DNA from 4 places in the Metabacillus indicus genome. Region 1 is predicted to be linked to each of the others. Evidence: riboswitches for the same ligand, from Rfam matches in the RefSeq annotation. Region 1 holds a riboswitch; each other region holds the start of a gene.
What was found. A riboswitch is a leader RNA that binds a small molecule or an ion and turns the genes downstream of it on or off. The one in region 1 is predicted to bind S-adenosylmethionine.
Positions count from the first base shown of each region.

Region 1 (4,732 bases):
TCGCCACGCCGTATTTGTGCCGTCCCCTTGAACACGGTGCTGATATCGTTGTCCATTCTGCGACAAAGTGGCTGCTTGGAAATGGCACAACGCTTGGCGGTGTCATTGTAGATGGAGGGAAATTCGACTGGAACAGCAGAAAATTCCCAGGTTTCACGACACCTGATCCAAGCTATCATAACCTGGTTTATGCGGAAGCCCTTCCGGAAGCAGCCTATATTGTAAAAGCGAGGGTGCAGCTGCTGAGGGATCTTGGGCCTGCTCTCAGCCCGTTTAATGCTTTTCAATTTAACCTCGGTCTTGAAACGCTGCACGTCAGAATGAAAGAGCATATCTCGAATACGAGGAAGGTTGTAGACTATCTGAACGGACATCCTGCAGTGAAATGGGTTCTTTATCCTGAAGATTCAAAGCATCCGGACCAGGCTCTTGCTGAGAAATACTTGCCTGAGGGAGCAGGCGCAGTTGTCGTATTCGGCATTGAAGGCGGACGCGAAGCAGGGGCTAAAGTGATCAACTCTGCAGAGCTGTGGTCACACGTTGCGAATGTAGGGGATGCAAAGAGCCTCATCATCCATCCTGCCAGCACGACACACCAGCAGCTTGACGCTGAGGGCTTAAGAAAATCAGGCGTAACGGAAGACTTAATCAGGCTCTCTGTTGGAATTGAACATATAGACGACCTTCTCGAAGACTTGGAGCAGGCAATTGAGAAGGCTGTCGGCATTAGGTCACTGACAGAATCGACAGCACGATAAGCATGATCCGGAAGTTTTGTTCTTGACACGTACTTTTGATGCATGATAGAATCACTCTCGTACTATAAACTCACTAAATATACAGTCAATTTAATAAATGTTAGTCTCTTATCCAGAGAGGTGGAGGGAAGTGCCCTATGAAGCCCGGCAACCGTCAACATTGTTGAAAAGGTGCCAATTCACTCAAAGCTTGCAGCTTTGAAAGATGAGAGAAAGGTTTTTTCACATATGCCTTTCTGCTCATTTCTGCAGAAAGGCTTTTTTGTTTTCATGGAAAAACATGAAGCAAGGAGATATAGAGCAAAATGTTAGTGAGTGGAATTTTGGAAGAAGGTGAATTCATGATTACGCTAAAGGACGTGCGAAAAGTCTTTCAGACGAAGAATGGCCGTGTCACGGCTGTTGATTCCGTCAATCTGGACATAAACAAAGGTGAAATTTTCGGAATTATAGGTTATAGCGGCGCCGGGAAAAGTTCACTTATCCGCCTGCTGAACGGACTTGAAAAACCAACGGAAGGCTCCATTCAGGTGGCAGGCCAGGGCATCGATGAAATCAGCGGCAGCGATCTTAGAAAGGCACGGCAGGAAATCAGCATGATTTTCCAGCATTTCAATTTGCTTTGGTCAAGAACTGTCCGTGAAAATATTGCGTTCCCGCTTGAGATTGCCGGGATAAAAAGCGAGCAGCGGGCTAAACGGGTAGAAGAGCTGATCAAGCTTGTCGGGCTCGAAGGCCGGGAAGACTCCTATCCTTCCCAGCTGAGCGGAGGGCAAAAGCAGAGGGTCGGAATTGCGAGAGCCCTTGCCAACAATCCAAAAGTCCTGCTATGTGACGAGGCAACATCAGCACTTGACCCGCAGACAACCGATTCCATTCTTGACCTGCTTGTTGACATTAACGAACGGTTAGGACTGACGATTGTTCTGATTACCCACGAAATGCATGTTATCCGAAAAATCTGCCACCGTGTGGCAGTGATGGAAAGCGGAAAAATTGTCGAGCAGGGTGAAGTGCTAGACGTATTCAGAAGGCCTCAGCAGGCCATCACAAAGCGCTTTGTGAAACAAATTACAGAGCCGGACGACACGCAGGAAACAATGGAGCTGATCCTTGAGAAATATAAGCAGGGCATGGTTATTCAGCTGACATTTGTAGGTGACTCAACTGAAAATCCCCTTATTACGAACCTGATCCGGAACCATCCGATTCAGGTGAACATTCTTCAGGGGAAAATTTCGCAGACTCAAAGCGGATCTTACGGTACACTGTTTATCCACATGGACGGCGAACAGGCTGAGCTTGAAAGAGCGATGGCCTACATCCGCAGCCAAGAGGTCGAGGCGGAGGTGATTTCAAATGTTTGAAAACGTGAGATGGGAAAACGTTTGGGAAGCAACCAGTGAAACCTTGTTCATGACTGCCTTTTCCGTGGCAGCGACATTCGTGCTGGGCATCATCCTCGGATTGCTGCTCTTCCTTACATCCAGAAACGGTATTTGGGAAAACAAGCCGGTTAATGTCATCATATCTGCATTTGTAAACATTTTTAGATCGATTCCATTTATCCTGCTGATCATTTTGCTAATTCCTTTTACCAAGGCCATTCTTGACACGTTCCTTGGTGCAAAGGCGGCACTGCCGGCATTAATCATCGGAGCTGCTCCGTTTTATGCCCGAATGGTTGAAATTGCACTCCGTGAAATTGATAAAGGAGTCATTGAAGCGGCCAGATCAATGGGTGCTAAAACATCTACGATTATCTGGAAGGTCCTGATTCCTGAATCATCACCTGCTTTAATCTCCGGCATTACAGTAACGGCTATCGCTCTTGTGGGCTACACAGCCATGGCTGGGGTAGTTGGTGCAGGAGGCCTTGGAAATCTTGCCTTTTTGGAAGGCTTCCAGAGGAACAATAATGCTGTAACGATGATTGCAACTATTTTAATATTAGTCATTGTCTTCATAATCCAATTTATTGGAGATTTAATAACATCAAAATTAGATAAACGTTAGGGAGGATATTCACCATGAAAAAATTACTATTAAGTGCTGTTTTTGCTACATCTGCTTTCGCTCTTGCTGCCTGCGGCGGCGGTGACGGTGGCGGAGAGGAAACAAAGACTCTGAAAATCGGAGCATCAAATGTTCCTCACGCTGAAATTTTAGAAGAAGCACAGCCTTTACTTGAAGAAAAGGGAATCGAGCTTGATATCGTTCCTTTCCAGGATTACATTCTGCCGAACAAATCACTTGCAAGTGAAGAAATTGATGCAAACTACTTCCAGCATATCCCGTACCTTGAGTCACAAATGGCTGAAAACAAGGCCTATGATTTTGTGAATGCAGGCGGAATCCACATCGAGCCGATCGGTGTATATTCTAAAAAACATAAATCGCTTGAAGATATTCCTGAAGGCGGAACAATCATTATGAGCAACTCTGTTGCTGATCACGGACGCATGCTTTCCCTCCTTGAAAAAGAAGGCCTGATCACAATTAAAGAAGGAGTCGACAAAACAACTGCGACTGTCGACGACATCGATGAAAACAAAAAGAACCTGAAGTTCAAAGCTGATGTAGAAGCAAGCATCCTTCCTCAGGCTTACAACAACGACGAGGGCGATGCTGTTCTGATCAACACGAACTATGCAATCGGCGCAGGACTAAACCCTCAAAAAGATGCAATTGCCCTTGAAGGATCAGATTCACCGTACGTAAATATCATCACTGTCCGCAAAGGCGACGAAAACAAAGAAGAGATCAAAGCCCTTGTGGAAGTTCTTCACTCAGAAGAAATCCAGAAGTTCATCGAAGAAAAATACGAAGGTGCAGTTGTGCCTGTAGACGGAAAATAATTTGCACGGCCATTGGAAAATCCGAACTGAAATCAGTTCGGGTTTTTTTCTTGTGCAGGCACATCTTAGGTGCGGGAGGTAAAGGGTCATACAGATATGACCCTTAAGGCAGATTATAATTTGATGGCACTTATTGCAGAATTCAGAACCATCAAAAGCGGTGATTAGAACACTCTCGTCGTGTCTCCGCACCGAGTTAGTGCTGCTAACTCATGATTAGAACATTTTCGTCGTGTCCCTGCACCAAGTTAGTGCTGCTAACTCATGATTAGAACATTTTCGTCGTGTCCCTGCACCGAGTTAGTGCTGCTAACTCATGTTTGGAACACTTTCGGCGGGGTCACGATTCACGAGAGCTAAAGGGTCAAGATGAGCGGAGAATGCTTCCTGTTTGTGGCGTCGCTAAACTCCAGTGCACTGCAGCGGAGGGAACTTGACTCCTGCGGGATGAAGAGGGCACTGAAGATCTCGCAAGCGCAGCGAGGAAGCTTCAGGCACTCCCCGCGGAAAGCAAGTTCCCGGAGCGAAAGGGAACGGGTACCACTGCAAAATAAATTAGAAAGAAAATTCCTCCTCAAACAACAATCAATATTATATAGAAGAAAACAGTCACTCCAAACTCAATAAGCTGCCGCTGTATCCTTTATTTTTCCGCATACTCTGGACCCCTTTTCTGCATACTAACGGTGTTGAATCTTAGGAATGGAGCTGAACAGTATGCAGCATTTTGAACCGAGAAACTCAAGCGAAGCAGCTTTGCACGACTACAAAGAAGGCCTTGGCATTTTTACAGAAAAAATGCCTGAACTTGCTCACCTTTATAATGAATTTACACAGGAATGCTTTAAAGAAGGGACTCTCTCCCAAAAAGAAAAGCAGCTGATTGCCCTTGGAATCAGTATTTACTCCCAGGATGAATACTGTATCATTTATCATACGAAGGGCTGCCTTGATCAGGGAGCGAGCGAACAGGAAATTCTCGAAACCGTAGGGGTGACGGCTGCATTCGGCGGAGGAGCCGCCATGAGCCAGTCTGTTACGCTTGTTCAGGAGTGCATCACAGAACTCAACCAGCTGAAACAGTAGCAAACAGAAGAAAACGAGAGCATCTTTTTA
Region 1 is NZ_CP176757.1:3,469,568-3,474,299, reverse strand. It holds gene ACK1LH_RS17815 (O-acetylhomoserine aminocarboxypropyltransferase/cysteine synthase family protein) at 1-758, shown strand, start outside; SAM riboswitch class I at 864-970, shown strand; gene ACK1LH_RS17810 (methionine ABC transporter ATP-binding protein) at 1,100-2,125, shown strand; gene ACK1LH_RS17805 (methionine ABC transporter permease) at 2,118-2,774, shown strand; gene ACK1LH_RS17800 (MetQ/NlpA family ABC transporter substrate-binding protein) at 2,789-3,616, shown strand; gene ACK1LH_RS17795 (carboxymuconolactone decarboxylase family protein) at 4,334-4,702, shown strand.

Region 2 (4,732 bases), 1.7 Mb from region 1:
AAAACAACGGTGAAACAATCCAGATTCGGATGATTTTCTTCACAATGTGCTTTTGAAGGATCTCGCTCCCGCTTTTCGCCATTCCAAGTCCGATAATAGCTGATGAGGTCACCTGCGTCAGAGGGACGGGAAGTCCGAAAATGGAACTGGCAATCACAAGTCCTGCTCCTGTACCGGAAATCAGAATGCCTTCAGGCTTTGAATACCGGGTAATTTTCTTACCGTTTGTTTCAAGCACTTTTTTGCCGAGAAAAATCGCTCCAAGAGCAACAAATGCTCCTCCGAGCAGGGTCCCGTCCGGCACGGAAATCAGGCCAGCCCCGACAAGCGGCCCTACTGCGTTTGCCACATTGTTCATTCCAGCTGAGAAAGCCTCGAAAAATCCTGCCAGTATCAGGATGCCTGTAAGGAGCGGACGGTCTTTAAAGAACGGTTTATGCTGCACTTTATAAAGCCCTTTGCCGAACAGCCAGGCAATTCCGAAAGCTGCGACAGGAACAATCACCCAGAACATCATGATAATCATCAGTGATTTAATAAATAGGATCTGATAGGCAACTCCCACTCCCACAACGGCTCCAACCGTCACCTCGCTTGTTGAAAGCGGGATTCCCAGCAGGTTTGCAAGAAACAGCGAGCTTGTCGCAGACAAAATAATGATCAGAACAACTTTCACATCAATGATATCCTGCGGAATAATTCCGGCACTTATTGTCTTAACAACCTCTCCCCCGCCAAGATACGCGCCTGCAAAAACACCGATGGCGCATATAAAAAGGGCATGCCGGGCTTTCGGAACTGCACCGGAACCGTAAGCTACTCCCATGGAAGCAGCGGCCCCGCTCGCTCCAATATTCATGGCGAAAAAGAGACTGATGGCAAGCGCACCCAGTTCAAGCACCGCAATCCCTCCTTATCCATGCAGGCCGCATTCTGTTTTGCCCTGGCCGCTCCATCTGCCTGAGCGCAGATCATCTGCACTGAACGCAGGCTGCGTGCAGTGGAAACAGCCGATGCTCGGATATCCCTGATCATGGAGCGGATTATAAGGGAGGTCATTTTTATGAACATAGCGCCAGACATCTTTCCACGTCCAGTGAATGAGAGGACAGACTTTTACCGACTGAAACTTGTCGTCTTTATTGATAAATTGCACATTTTTCCTTGTTTCAGACTGCTCTCTCCGAAGCCCTGAAATCCACGCTTTTGACTGAGAGAGTGTTTCATTCAGCGGCTGAAGCTTTCTGATTGCACAGCACTGATTCGGATTTGTTTCCCACAGCTTATCTCCATGCTGTTCAGCTTGTTCTGCAAGGGTAAGGGCTGGTTTTTTCATCGTAATTCGGAGCTTGGGATACTTTTCTTTTACACGTTCAATGGTTTCATATGTTTCCTTGAAATGAACATCTGTATCAAGAAACACAATCGACGCATCCGGTTTTACTTTTGAAATCAGGTCAATGAGAACAATGCCCTCAATGCCAAAGCTGCAGGCATAGACAATCTCTTCGCCGTAATGGCCGTAAGCCCAGTTCAGCACATTCAATGCGCCGCTGTACCCGTCGTCTGTTTCAAAAGTCTGTTCATGCTCCTGCCATGTTTTATACGTAAGCATGCTGGTCTTCTCCTCACTTTTTCAGGTCCTGTACAAAAAGCTTTTAATAGTAGGACAGGAGCCCGCTTTCGTTAAAATGCCTCCAGTTTATCCAGTCAGCATTTTTCATTTCATTCTTATTTTTTCATTTTTCTCAAGCTGAATCACTTTTCCGTCCTGAACGATCAGTGTCACAGAACCATAGCTCATTGTGTTCAGCATTTCCTTCAGCCTGTCGATGACCGCGTCAAGTTTTTGATCAGTACCCACAGTGGTCCCCCGTTTCTTTCCCATTAAAAAAAGCCTTCCGGTTTGAAAGACTGTTCAGGCATCAACCTTATCTTCCAAAATGGGTTTCATTTTGCTGGATGTAGCACCTTGCACGCATGCAGGTTGCCGGGCTTCACCGGGCCAGTTCCCTCCGCCTCTCTGGATAAGTTTATTATATTTTTCTAAATTTTATCACAATTGCAGTCACTGTCAACCTTAGTTTTTCTATCGGAATTAAAAAAACGACTCTTTTTAGGAACTATTGATAAAAAAGTGCTAGATATACAGCGCCGGAATAAGGTGTACTATAGTTCGTCCGGGAGGTGGGAGTTATTTTTATCTTGTTAAGTGCAGCTGCCGTTTTTTATGCGTTAGGCGGATTTTCATTAGCTTATGCGGCAATGGAGATTGATGACCCAGCCATTTTTGAAAAAATGAAAGAGGAACGCGGAGTGATGAAGTGTTTCGGAATGCTCGGTTCTGCGGGATTTAAACTCAGCGGGAAGCTGCTGCCTGCACCCTGGCAGAAAAAAGGATTCAGAATTGGCTTTTTGCTGATCAGCACACTGGCTTTTTCCGGAAGCGTGCTGATATGGAAATAAAAAAAGGCATCAGCTGCTTCTGATGCCTTTATCATTTATACGTTCAGCCATTCTTCTGACGATGGATTTTCACGCCATTTCTTCAGCTTGGCTAAGTCTTCTTTTTGAATGGAGCCTTTTTTCAGAGCTGTTTCAATCAGAGATGAATAGTCCGTCAGTGATACGGAATGAATGCCTTCTTCCTCAAGCATCTCTGTCCCTTTTTGCAGTTCATATGTGAAAATGGATACAGCGCCGATCACTTCGCATCCGGCTTCTCTAAGGGCTTTGACCGCCGTAATAACGCTTCCTCCGGTTGAAATCAAATCCTCCACTACTACCACTTTCTGTCCTTCCCGGATCTTTCCTTCAATCTGATTGCCCTTTCCGTGTCCCTTTGGCTTGCTTCTCACATAGGACATCGGCAGATTCAGAAGATCACTTACCCATGCAGCATGAGGAATTCCTGCAGTAGCCGTGCCTGCTATCATTTCAGCTTGGGGATAATGCTCTCTGATCAGAGCCGACAGGCCTTCTGCAATGTTTTTTCTTACTTCCGGATAAGAAAGCGTGAGGCGGTTATCGCAGTAGATCGGTGATTTGAGCCCGCTTGACCATGTAAACGGATCATTCGGGCTAAGGAATACAGCTTCGATTGTCAGCAGTTGTTCTGCAATTTGATGGTTCATACAGGCAGTCCCTCCCAGGCGTTTTTCATTTGAGTATAGGCCGCAAGCGGATCCGGTGCTTTAGTGATGCTCCGTCCGACCACAATTCCGGTTGACCCAAGCTCTCTCGCTTTTTCAGGAGTTGCCACCCTGACCTGGTCATTTACTGCATCTCCGCTCATGCGTATGCCGGGTGTTACGGTCATAAACGAGGCTGGAAGCTCGCTGTAGATGCGGGGCACCTCCAGAGAAGAGCAGACAATACCGTCAAGGCCGCTTTTCGCCGCAAGCTTAGCGTAGCTTAGCACCGTATCATCAAGGCTGTTGCCGATCAGCAATTCTTTCTTCAGCATCTCTGCCGATGTGCTTGTCAGCTGAGTGACAGCAATGCAGGCGGGACGCTTGGAGCCTGCAGGTGTTCCGGCCTCAAGACCTTCCATTGCAGATTCCATCATGGCACTGCCGCCGGCAGCATGCACATTGACCAGATTGACTCCGAGTCCGGCAAGACCCCTCATCGCTTTTTTCACTGTTTCGGGAATATCATGGAGCTTAAGATCAAGGAAAATCTCATGTCCGCCTGATTTCAGCTGATCGATGATTGCAGGACCTTCCCGGTAAAAGAGCTCCATGCCTGCTTTTACATACAGCTTTTGTCCGGACATCTTTTTCAGGAATTCTCCTGTTTCCGCAGCATCCTTAAAATCAAGCGCGATAATCAGCGGTCTCTCGTTCATGCTTAAAGCTCCTTCCAATGCATTCTGTAATGTGGTCAAACCCATATTTTTTAAGGACATGAGGCAGTTCTTCAATGATTTCAGGGCAGACGAATGGATTTACAAAGTTGGCTGTTCCTACGGCTACGGCGCTTGCCCCCGCATACATGAATTCAAGAACATCTTCTGCTGTCTGAACACCGCCCATGCCGATAATAGGAATGGATACAGCCTGGCTGACTTCATGAATCATGCGGATGGCTACCGGTTTGATGGCAGGACCGGATAATCCTCCTGTTCGGTTTGCAAGAACCGGCTTTCCTGTTTTCAAATCCAGCCTCATTCCGATGAGCGTGTTGATCATCGTTAATCCATCTGCTCCAGCCGCTTCGATCGCTTTGGCAATTTCCGTGATATTGCTGACGTTCGGTGACAGCTTGACATAAACAGGCACCTCTGACACAGCTTTAACTGCTCGCGTAAGGGAGGCTGCCATTTCGGGGTTTGTACCGAAAGCAATTCCACCGGTTTTCACATTCGGACAGGAAATGTTCAGTTCAAGCGCGTGAACATTTTTCGCCCTGCTGATCTCTCTTGCGACTTCTACATAATCTTCTTCTGCTGAGCCCGCCACATTTGCAAGAACCGGCACATCGAATGACTCAAGCCAGGGAAGTTCATTTTCAAGGATACCTTTCAGTCCGGGGTTTTGCAGGCCGATTGCATTGAGCATGCCCGCTTCTGTTTCAGCCACCCTCGGCGTCGGATTTCCAAATCTCGGTTCGGCCGTTGCTGCCTTAATCATGATGGCTCCAAGTTTGTTCAGATCATAAAGGCCTGCGAATTCTTTTCCGAAGCCAAAGCAGCCTGATGCAGGCATAATCGGATTTTTGAGTGAAAGTC
Region 2 is NZ_CP176757.1:1,815,858-1,820,589, reverse strand. It holds gene ACK1LH_RS09100 (anion permease) at 1-859, opposite strand, end outside; gene ACK1LH_RS09095 (phosphoadenylyl-sulfate reductase) at 914-1,615, opposite strand; gene ACK1LH_RS09090 (YezD family protein) at 1,721-1,864, opposite strand; SAM riboswitch class I at 1,929-2,034, opposite strand; gene ACK1LH_RS09085 (hypothetical protein) at 2,206-2,466, shown strand; gene pyrE (orotate phosphoribosyltransferase) at 2,502-3,134, opposite strand; gene pyrF (orotidine-5'-phosphate decarboxylase) at 3,131-3,850, opposite strand; gene ACK1LH_RS09070 (dihydroorotate dehydrogenase) at 3,819-4,732, opposite strand, start outside.
Region 2: another riboswitch for S-adenosylmethionine. It lies ahead of ACK1LH_RS09090 (YezD family protein); the one in region 1 lies ahead of ACK1LH_RS17810 (methionine ABC transporter ATP-binding protein).

Region 3 (4,732 bases), 880 kb from region 1:
CTTGAAGGTTTCTGTTGAGATGATGCCTTTTGTCTTCTTCCCGACATGAAGATAATCGGTGATCTGTGCACCGGGGTATTTTTCCATCGTTTTTTTCATAGCTACTCTTCCGTACTCTTCGTACGACTGAACGTGAGCTTCAGCCGAGGCTTGAGTCTGTTCCTGAACAAGAACGGCCGGAAGACATAGAAGCAGAAGAATAAGGATCCGGTTCATGTGCAGCACCCGCTTTCTTTTTCTCATAGGGTCTGCAGAGGACTGAACTTTATGCAGTCATCTCTTTTACCATAAAGACCTGCTCTGCTTTTACGATGAATCCCTCGTCTTCAAGAATGCCGCAGACAGAATGAGCTCTCGGGAAATTCACGGCTGTCCTGCTGATGTCAGCTTTATTTGAAAACGCAAATGCTTCGTGCAGCAAAGATTTAAGGACATCTTCTTTGTTTTCATGCTCAGGGTGAGCTTCGCACTGAAACAGGAGAATCCCGGAAAGCTTTCCTTCTTCATCGTATTTGCGTTTTGAAAGGGCATAGCCAATCGTTTTTCCGTTCTCAACCGCAAGCAGCGCTTCACCGTCACGAATGTTCTGCCACTGCACCTGCCATGGAATTAGCCTGCTGCAAAAAGAGTGCTCCGCTAAATTATGCGGCTTTTCCCAGTGAATATCATGCGTTAGAGCGGGCGGATCGAGTGTCAATGGAGCCGAATATCCGAGGTGAACAAGCTGATCTGCCGTCTGATATCCCATCTTCTCGTACAGCTTGATTGCCCGGTTATTATGCGAAAGTGCTTCAAGTGTAGCCGTGTGGACTCCTTCTTTTTCATAGATGGACAGGACTTCTTCCATCATTCTTTTCCCTACGCCTTTGCTCCGGTATGCAGGGGCCACTCCGGTGCCTCCGTTCCAGGAGATGTTTTTGCCGTCAATGGACCTGACGCCGTTTAAGATCAGTCCGACGGGTTCGGTTCCGTCAAAAGCCACAATGGACAGCGCGGGTGAAAGATTCTCAAATACAAGTCTGTTCAGAAAGGCTTCAAGTGTGAGAGTCATATCAAAATCATAGCCTTCAAACCCCTTGTTCCATGCAATCAATGCATCTTGAAGTGTACATTGGGACAGCCGTTTACATGTAATCATTCTCTCTCCCCTTTTCTTACGTACATAAACACCATTTCTTCAAGTGTCTTCATCTGTTCCCGGAACGGATAATCGTTTCCGATGACAGAATAATGAAGGCAGGTGCCGTCAATTGTTCCCCATACCAATGACGAGATAATAGCGGGATCCGCATCCGGCCGGAATTCCAGCTGATCAATTCCTTCCTGCAAAACCTCCATCAGCAGCGTCCGGTAAACCTCTTCATACCGTGCGGTCATCACCCGTTTCAGCTCTTCATCCCGTCCTGAATGAATCCAAAACTCAAGGTGAACCCCGATCATCCGCTGCCAGTCCGGTGAAAGCTTGATCTCCAGATAGTTTTTGAAGAACTGTCTGAGTTTCTCTTCGGCCGTTTCCTTTTTACGGAAACGTTCTTTTAGCCCTGCTATATTCTCTTCCGTCTTCCTTTGCATCAGCTGCAGATAAATGTCTTCCTTGCTTTTGAAATAGTTATAGATGGCTCCTTTGCTCAATCCGGATTCAGCTACAATGTCATCGATGGTGGCCAGCTGAAATCCTTTTTCCCCGAATGCCTTCAGAGAGCTGTCCAGAATATGCCGCTTCTTCTTCTCCTTATATTCCTCTGATACAATTGGAGCCACATGCAGCCCGCCCTTCCTTTTTATAAAACCGACTATATAGTCCATATTATTCCATACACAGTGAAAAATTCAAACAATTTTGATTATAAATTGAGTAAAAACTGCCATTTGACTTTTGCACCGCAACCCCTTAATGTAGTAAAGGTATTTTTTAAAACACACATATCATCTTCTTATTAAGAGAGGCAGAGGGACTGGCCCTGTGATGCCTCGGCAGCGGACTCGCATTTAGAGTGCTGTGCCAATTCCAGCAAGCCGTGCGCTTGAAAAATGAGAAGAGCTTATTTCCATTCCGGATATAGGATCTCTTCTTGTCTTCAAGAAGAGATCTTTTTTTATGCAGGCAATTTTATCTGCAGAGAGCGGAACACTATGATTACGGAAGAAACGGAAGGTGGTTATTATGGACACAAAAGCTAACGGCTGGGCGCTGTTGCCCCTCGTTATTTTCATCGGACTATTTGTGGGATCGGGCATCATCACAGGAGACTTCTATAAAATGCCGATTCTTGTGGCAATCCTTATTGCCGCAGCAGCAGCCCTTATCATGAACCGAAAAGAAAGCTTCACATCAAAAGTGGAGAGTTTCTCAAAAGGAGCGGGACACCCTGACTTAATGATCATGGTCTTTATCTTTATTCTTGCGGGTGCTTTTTCGGAAGTGGCAAAAGGAATGGGAGCCGTTGAGTCGACGGTTAACCTGGCGCTGTCCTTCCTGCCTCAAAGCCTGCTTATTGCAGGGCTGTTCATCATCGGCGCGTTTATCTCACTTGCGATGGGTACCTCTACAGGAACGATTGCGGCTCTTGCGCCAATTGGAGTCGGAATAAGTGCAGAGGCAGACATTTCAGTTGCACTTGCAATGGGTGCCATTATTGGCGGTGCCATGTTCGGAGATAACTTATCGTTCATCTCGGATACAACCATTGCAGCTGTCAGAACACAGCAAACAGAAATGCGGGACAAATTCAAAGCAAATTTCTTTATCGTGCTGCCCGCAGCCATTATTACGTGCATTGTGCTTGTCGTCATCACACTGGGCGGACAGGCACCCGTTACACCTGAAGCTTACAGCTGGGTAAAAATGCTTCCCTACATCGGGGTTCTTGCAGCAGCACTGCTTGGAGTAAATGTCATTGCTGTTTTAGCAGGAGGCATTATCCTCGGCGGAGTTATTGGAATGGCAGACGGAAGCTACACACTAACAGCGTTTCTGCAGAAAATAACAGACGGCATCATGGGAATGGCTGAGCTTGTCATTCTTTCGCTCCTGATTGGCGGTATGGTAGAGCTGATCAAGCGAAACGGCGGCATTCACTTCATTCTTGAAACCATGACGAAGCGTATTTCTTCTAAAAGAGGGGCAGAATTTGCGATTGCGGGCCTTGTCAGCTCTACGAACCTTGCAACGGCAAACAACACAATCTCGATTATTGCAACGGGCCCTCTTGCCAAAGATATGGCGGACAAGTATGAAATCGATAAACGAAAATCAGCAAGTCTTCTCGATATCTTCTCATGCAGCATCCAGGGACTGATCCCATACGGTGCGCAGATGCTTTCAGCGGCTGAATTTGCTTCCATCTCCCCGACAAGCATTCTGCCGTACTCGTTTTATCCGATACTGATTGCTCTATGTGGTATTGTGGCGATTTTGATACAGTTTCCGCGGTTTAAAAGAAAAGCAGCGTAAGAAAAAACAGCGTCCTAAATAACACGGTAAATCATATATCAATCAGCATACTAATTTGCATAGAAATTAGTATGCTTTTTTTTGATATTCGCAGGAAAATCCACCTTCCCTTTATTGGTAATCCGACACGTTTCCTGTTGCATTTTCTTTTTTTGATCTTCAAAGAAAAAAGTAGTTGACACACAAAATAAATTTATGATATTATTAAAAAATTTGATAAAAAATAATCTATATGTTAAGCTTTAGAAGGTTACCATATATGGAGGTGGATTATTTGTTTCAAATTGGCGATAACATTGTTTATCCAATGCACGGAGTCGGTATCATTAAAGCTATAGAAGATAAGGAAATATCAGGAAAAAATCAACAATATTATGTCATAAATATGTTAATAGGCAATATGCAAGTCATGATTCCTACGGATAAAATACTAAGTTCACGTATACGCCCAGTTACTGACATACTTGCATTAAAGCACATCATACACATTTTTCAGCATGGAGAATCAGATAGATTACTGTCGTGGAAACAAAGGTATAAAGTGAACACGGACAAAATTAAAACCGGTAACATACAAGAAGGTGCTGAAGTTATACGTGATTTAATGCGTATGAAGAAAGAAAAAGCACTTAATACAAGCGAAAAAAAAATGCTGGATAGCGCACATGAATTTTTGATTAGTGAACTGGGAGTCATTAAAGGGATCACTGATCATCAAATAAATAGTTTCTGTTAAGGCTGATTATAGATAATGTCTTACAACTTCCTGAATCTTACGGGAATATGATTATTATTAAAAGCAAATCTTTTCAAAAACAGCCCACTTCTTCAGCTCACTATTAGAGCATTCACCTCTTTTGTTATTTCTGCAATCTAATCCATTTCTATTTTTTAATTTCTTTTACGAACGTTTGAAGTTTCATCAAAAAACTCGATAAAATAGTTATTTTTGCAATCCTGACTCACACTGGCGCGGACAAGGAGCCGTAAGGATGAAAGAGAGGTAGGGCTTTCATTGTTTTAGGTATACAAAATAGTATCCAGTCCGGTTATTTCCAGAAAATACAATCAATATTGAATGGTGATTTTTTCTTCTTAATGTAAAAAAGATAATCGAATTGGTAACACCATATGGTCAAATATAAAAGAGGCTGGGCTTCGAATAATTCACCTTTTTCTGTGTTATTCAGGAATTCACCCTGCTGCCTTAGTGGTTGGCAGTGAATTTTCATATTTTAATTTAAAAAGTATAAAAGCCGGTGACATTTTACTCCTCGT
Region 3 is NZ_CP176757.1:201,710-206,441, reverse strand. It holds gene ACK1LH_RS01185 (DUF3889 domain-containing protein) at 1-216, opposite strand, end outside; gene ACK1LH_RS01180 (GNAT family N-acetyltransferase) at 266-1,138, opposite strand; gene ACK1LH_RS01175 (TetR/AcrR family transcriptional regulator) at 1,135-1,761, opposite strand; SAM riboswitch class I at 1,932-2,038, shown strand; gene ACK1LH_RS01170 (Na+/H+ antiporter NhaC family protein) at 2,162-3,454, shown strand; gene ACK1LH_RS01165 (CarD family transcriptional regulator) at 3,714-4,190, shown strand.
Region 3: another riboswitch for S-adenosylmethionine. It lies ahead of ACK1LH_RS01170 (Na+/H+ antiporter NhaC family protein); the one in region 1 lies ahead of ACK1LH_RS17810 (methionine ABC transporter ATP-binding protein).

Region 4 (4,732 bases), 1.6 Mb from region 1:
CACGCTTATTTGACCTTCAAGCTGGTCCGACTACACTGATGGTTAAATACAAAAGTTTTTATAGACTCTTGCCAGATGGTATACGCTACTAAAAGCATTTCATATTAATCTGAATTGCTGAGAGGGACAAAATATGAACTGCGGTTGTTCCCTAGATTTTCATAGTTCTCATACAGAAGTTTTCTAATTGCTTTTTTTGATTTAATGCTCCCGCACCATGTATGGATGCTGTCTGTTGTTATTTTTTTCTCAGGAAAAAGGAGCTTATATTCGTCAATACTCCTCAAAATAGATGATTCTGCACGTTCTTTATTTTTACAGACCGGGCAGATAAAAAAAGCTCTATTAAGCAATTGATAAAATCCTCCGCATTGATGGCACACAATCCCCTTCCTCAGCCCCTCAAACCCATATCCCGGCAGCTTCAAAAACGGATATTCTTCCACGTGCGAATCCAGAAGTTTTTTCGCGAGCATGTCATGAAAGCCGGTTAACTTGCCCCGCTTTTGATTGAGTTTTTCCGCAAAGCGGTTCAGCTGGGGATAATAAATGATGGGTTGGTCAAGAGGTGCGTTGTAAAGGTGGAATCGGGGATTTACAAAGACAACGAATGGTTCGAGGGGGAACTTAATGCTCTTATCCTGGAGAAGCCGAGTGAGCAAGGCTTCGCTTCTTTTGAGCTGAAGCAGGGGGTTTTTCATTTCTTTTTTGGCCGGGGTGGACCATCTTTCTCCTTCTGCGAAGTAATCACCTTCCGAGTTCTTTACATTGAACACGTACGTTTTATCATGCTTGATAAACAGGGAATCAATTTGTACGAAAGATCCGCCAATTTCAAAGAGCAGATCGCTTAACACTATGCCATCCCCTCCATTCTCCTTAAGCCACTGCTCAAAATACTTTTCTCCCTGGAACCCTTTTTCAAGCTGCCGCAAGCAGATGAGAGCTTCTTCATCCAAAACGGATCTGGCGTTCAAACTCCGATAAACGAGCAATTCCCGGTTTTCTTTTACGTCCTTCAACTAATTGTCATCCCCTTTCATTTTTTCAAATCCATCATAAAACAATTCCCCTCCTCCCGGCAAAAGCCCAAAATCAAATTTTGCGCACAAAAAAACAGCAAACGCATATGCGCTTACTGTTGTTCTTTTTTAAAGTAGGTCCAGCCGTCTTCCTGATAAACCTTGCCTGCTTTCATGAGTGAGCCGAGCGCACGCTTGAATGCACCTTTGCTCATGTTGAAGCGTTCTTTGATGTCATCCGGGTCGCTCTTGTCAAAGAAGGGCATGGCTCCTCCTCTTTCTTCCATGTAATCACAGATCACTTGTGCATCTTCATCCAATGCCTCATGTTTGAACGGAAGGAGAGAAACGTTAAGGGTGCCGTCTTCTTTCACATCAACAACTCGTCCTGTTACAAGTTCGCCAAGACGCGGCTCTCTTTTGCGCTGGGAGGAGTGGATGAATCCTTTGTAGCCTTCTTCAGTTATGATGAAAGTTCCTGCAATGATGATTCGGTAGACTCTTCCTGTAACGGCCTGATTGTTCCGGACTCCTTCAGCCGGGACGATGTTTTCCTGCATGACATCTTCCGTTGCAAGCTTTGTGAAAAATCTTCCGTTTTTCGTCACTTTCAGGGAACAGTAGAGTTTGTCGCCTTCTTTTGGCCATACACTGACGTAAGCCGGGAGAATATCGTTGTCGACAAGTGCATCTTTTGAAAGGCCAATGTCGACGAATGCCCCCATGTCTTCCCTGACACTGACTACTTCCACCCATCCGAACCGGTCTTCTGATATCGTCGGCTTTTTCATCGTTGCCGCTAGGCGGTCTTCATGGTCAACAATCAGATACACTTCAACCTCGTCCAATTCTTCAATCGGTTCAGTGATTTCCGTTTTGTGAAGCAGCACTCGGTCTTCTCCATCTGTTAAATAATATCCGTAATCTACTTTTTCATCTATTTTAAGCGTCATAAACGTTCCGGGATTCATTTGTTCGTTCCTTCCTTTGCAGCTGAACTGCCGTTAGTTGTTATATCATGTACATTCTACTATAATCTAAGGATAATACAAACTTTTGGGAGGATTCTTATGGCCAAGGACAGTTCGTTTGATATTGTGTCGAAGGTGGATATGCCTGAGGTAACAAATGCCATCACGATGACGATGAAAGAGATCGGCACACGCTATGATTTTAAAGGAAGCAAAAGCAGCATTACGCTTGAAAAAGAGGAGCTTGTTTTAGTTTCTGATGATGAGTTTAAAATGGATCAGCTGAAGGATGTGTTCATTTCAAAACTGATCAAGCGCAACGTGGCGACGCGCAATATTGATTACGGAAAAATTGAAGGCGCATCAGGCGGGACCATCCGCCAGCGTGCAAAGCTTGTCCAGGGTATTGATAAGGACAATGCGAAAAAGATTAACGCGATCATAAAAAATGCAGGACTTAAGGTGAAAACGCAGGTTCAGGATGATCAGGTCCGCGTTACCGGCAAAAGCAAAGACGACCTGCAGCAGGTGATTGCAGCTGTCCGCGGTGCGGATCTGCCGATCGATGTTCAATTCATTAATTTCAGATAAACGAGAGGACTCAGCAGTTTTTCCTGCTGGGTCTTTTTTTATCCGGACTGGGGCAAGAATTCCTCATCAATTCAGAAAACTTTTACTTTTCGCACTTGAATCTCCCGAAAAAAACATGTAAATTAGATATAATATCATTTAGCCAATTTCATATTTTTCGATTCTTATCTAGAGAAGCTGAGGGACTGGCCCGTCGAAGCTTCAGCAACCTGGCGCAATCCAAGGTGCTAATTCCAGCGATGCATCCATCGGACGATAAGAAGAAGCCGCGCATACTCAAAAGTCTTCTTCTTGGAAGGCTTTTTTCTTTTTTCCATTATCAGCTGTATTTTAGGAGGTTTATAGCTTTGGCACTTTTAACAGACTTGCAGACAAAAATTCTGATCGGGGACGGAGCAATGGGCACCTTGCTTTATTCCCACGGTGTGGACCGGTGTTTTGAAGAACTGAACCTGTCAAAACCGGATGACATCCTGAATGTTCATAAGGCGTATCTTGATGCCGGCGCTGATGTCATTCAGACAAATACGTACGGGGCCAATTATATCAAGCTGTCCAGATACGGGCTTGAAGATGAGGTGCGCGCCATTAACCGCACGGCTGTGCAAATTGCAAAGCAAGCTGCGGAAGGCACCTCAGCCTATGTCCTCGGCACAATCGGCGGTGTACGCGCTTTTAAAAAAGGAGCCTATTCGCTCGAGGATCTCCGCCGCAATTTCAGGGAGCAGCTCTATCTTCTGCTGAACGAAGAACCCGACGGCCTCCTGCTTGAAACGTATTATGATCTTGAAGAAATGAAGACCGTTCTCGAGATTGCAAGAAAAGAAACAGACTTGCCGATCATAACGAACATTTCCCTCCATGAAATCGGCGTTCTCCAGGACGGCACTCCTCTTTCTGACGGTCTGTCCCAGCTTGAGGAACTCGGGGCGAATGTTGTCGGGCTGAACTGCAGGCTTGGACCGTATCATATGCTCTCATCTCTGGAGGAAGTTCCTCTTCCAGAAAAGGCCTTCCTGTCCGTTTATCCAAACAGCAGCCTACCGACTATCGAGGAAGGCAGACTTGTTTACGGATCCGGTGAAAAATACTTCGCTGAAAGCGCACTTGCTTTTAGAAACCAGGGTGCGAGATTAATAGGAGGCTGCTGCGGAACGACTCCTGATCATATCAGGGCAATGGCTTCTGCTCTTAAAGGACTGCCTCCGGTGACTGAAAAGAAGGTGAAAGCAAGAAAAGAAGAAATCTCTATTGCCTCTGCTGCAGAGAGAAAGTATCCTCCGCTGCAGGATATTGTCAAAGAAAAACGCTCCATCATTGTAGAGCTTGACCCGCCTAAGAAGCTCGGGATTGATAAATTTTTGAAAGGAGCAAAGGCCCTGCAGGAGGCTGGAATCGATGCCTTAACACTTGCGGATAATTCCCTTGCTTCACCAAGAATCAGCAATGCCGCCATGGGATCCATTGTCCAGCAGACTCACGGGATTCGCTCACTGATTCATATCACCTGCAGAGACCGCAACTTAATCGGACTGCAGTCACATTTAATGGGGCTGCACACCCTTGGATTAACAGATGTTTTAGCCATAACAGGAGATCCGTCCAAAATCGGGGATTTCCCGGGGGCAACTTCTGTTTATGACCTTTCTTCCTTTGATTTGATCAGTCTGATTAAGCAATTTAATGACGGGCTTTCTTACTCAGGAAAACCGCTTGGCGAAAAGACGAACTTCTCTGTAGCCGCCGCCTTTAACCCAAATGTGAAGTATCTTGATAAAGCCGTTAAAAGGCTCGAGAAAAAAATCGCGTGCGGGGCTGATTATTTTATCTCCCAGCCGATCTATTCCGAAAAACAGCTGATTGATGTCTATGAAGAAACAAAACACTTAACTGTACCCGTCTATATCGGCATTATGCCGCTCACTAGCAGCCGGAATGCTGAATTTATTCATAATGAGATACCTGGCATCACCCTCTCTGACAGCATCCGCGAAAAAATGGCCAATGCCGGAGATGATAAGGAAAAATCGTATCAGGAGGGTCTGGCCATTGCCAAAAACCTGATTGATGCTGCGTTTGATCTGTTCTACGGCATTTACTTGATCACACCGTTTTTGAATTATGAACTGACAGTGGAACTAACGAATT
Region 4 is NZ_CP176757.1:963,459-968,190, reverse strand. It holds gene ACK1LH_RS04830 (nuclease-related domain-containing protein) at 105-1,022, opposite strand; gene ACK1LH_RS04825 (S1 RNA-binding domain-containing protein) at 1,136-1,993, opposite strand; gene ACK1LH_RS04820 (YajQ family cyclic di-GMP-binding protein) at 2,093-2,584, shown strand; SAM riboswitch class I at 2,746-2,846, shown strand; gene ACK1LH_RS04815 (bifunctional homocysteine S-methyltransferase/methylenetetrahydrofolate reductase) at 2,932-4,732, shown strand, end outside.
Region 4: another riboswitch for S-adenosylmethionine. It lies ahead of ACK1LH_RS04815 (bifunctional homocysteine S-methyltransferase/methylenetetrahydrofolate reductase); the one in region 1 lies ahead of ACK1LH_RS17810 (methionine ABC transporter ATP-binding protein).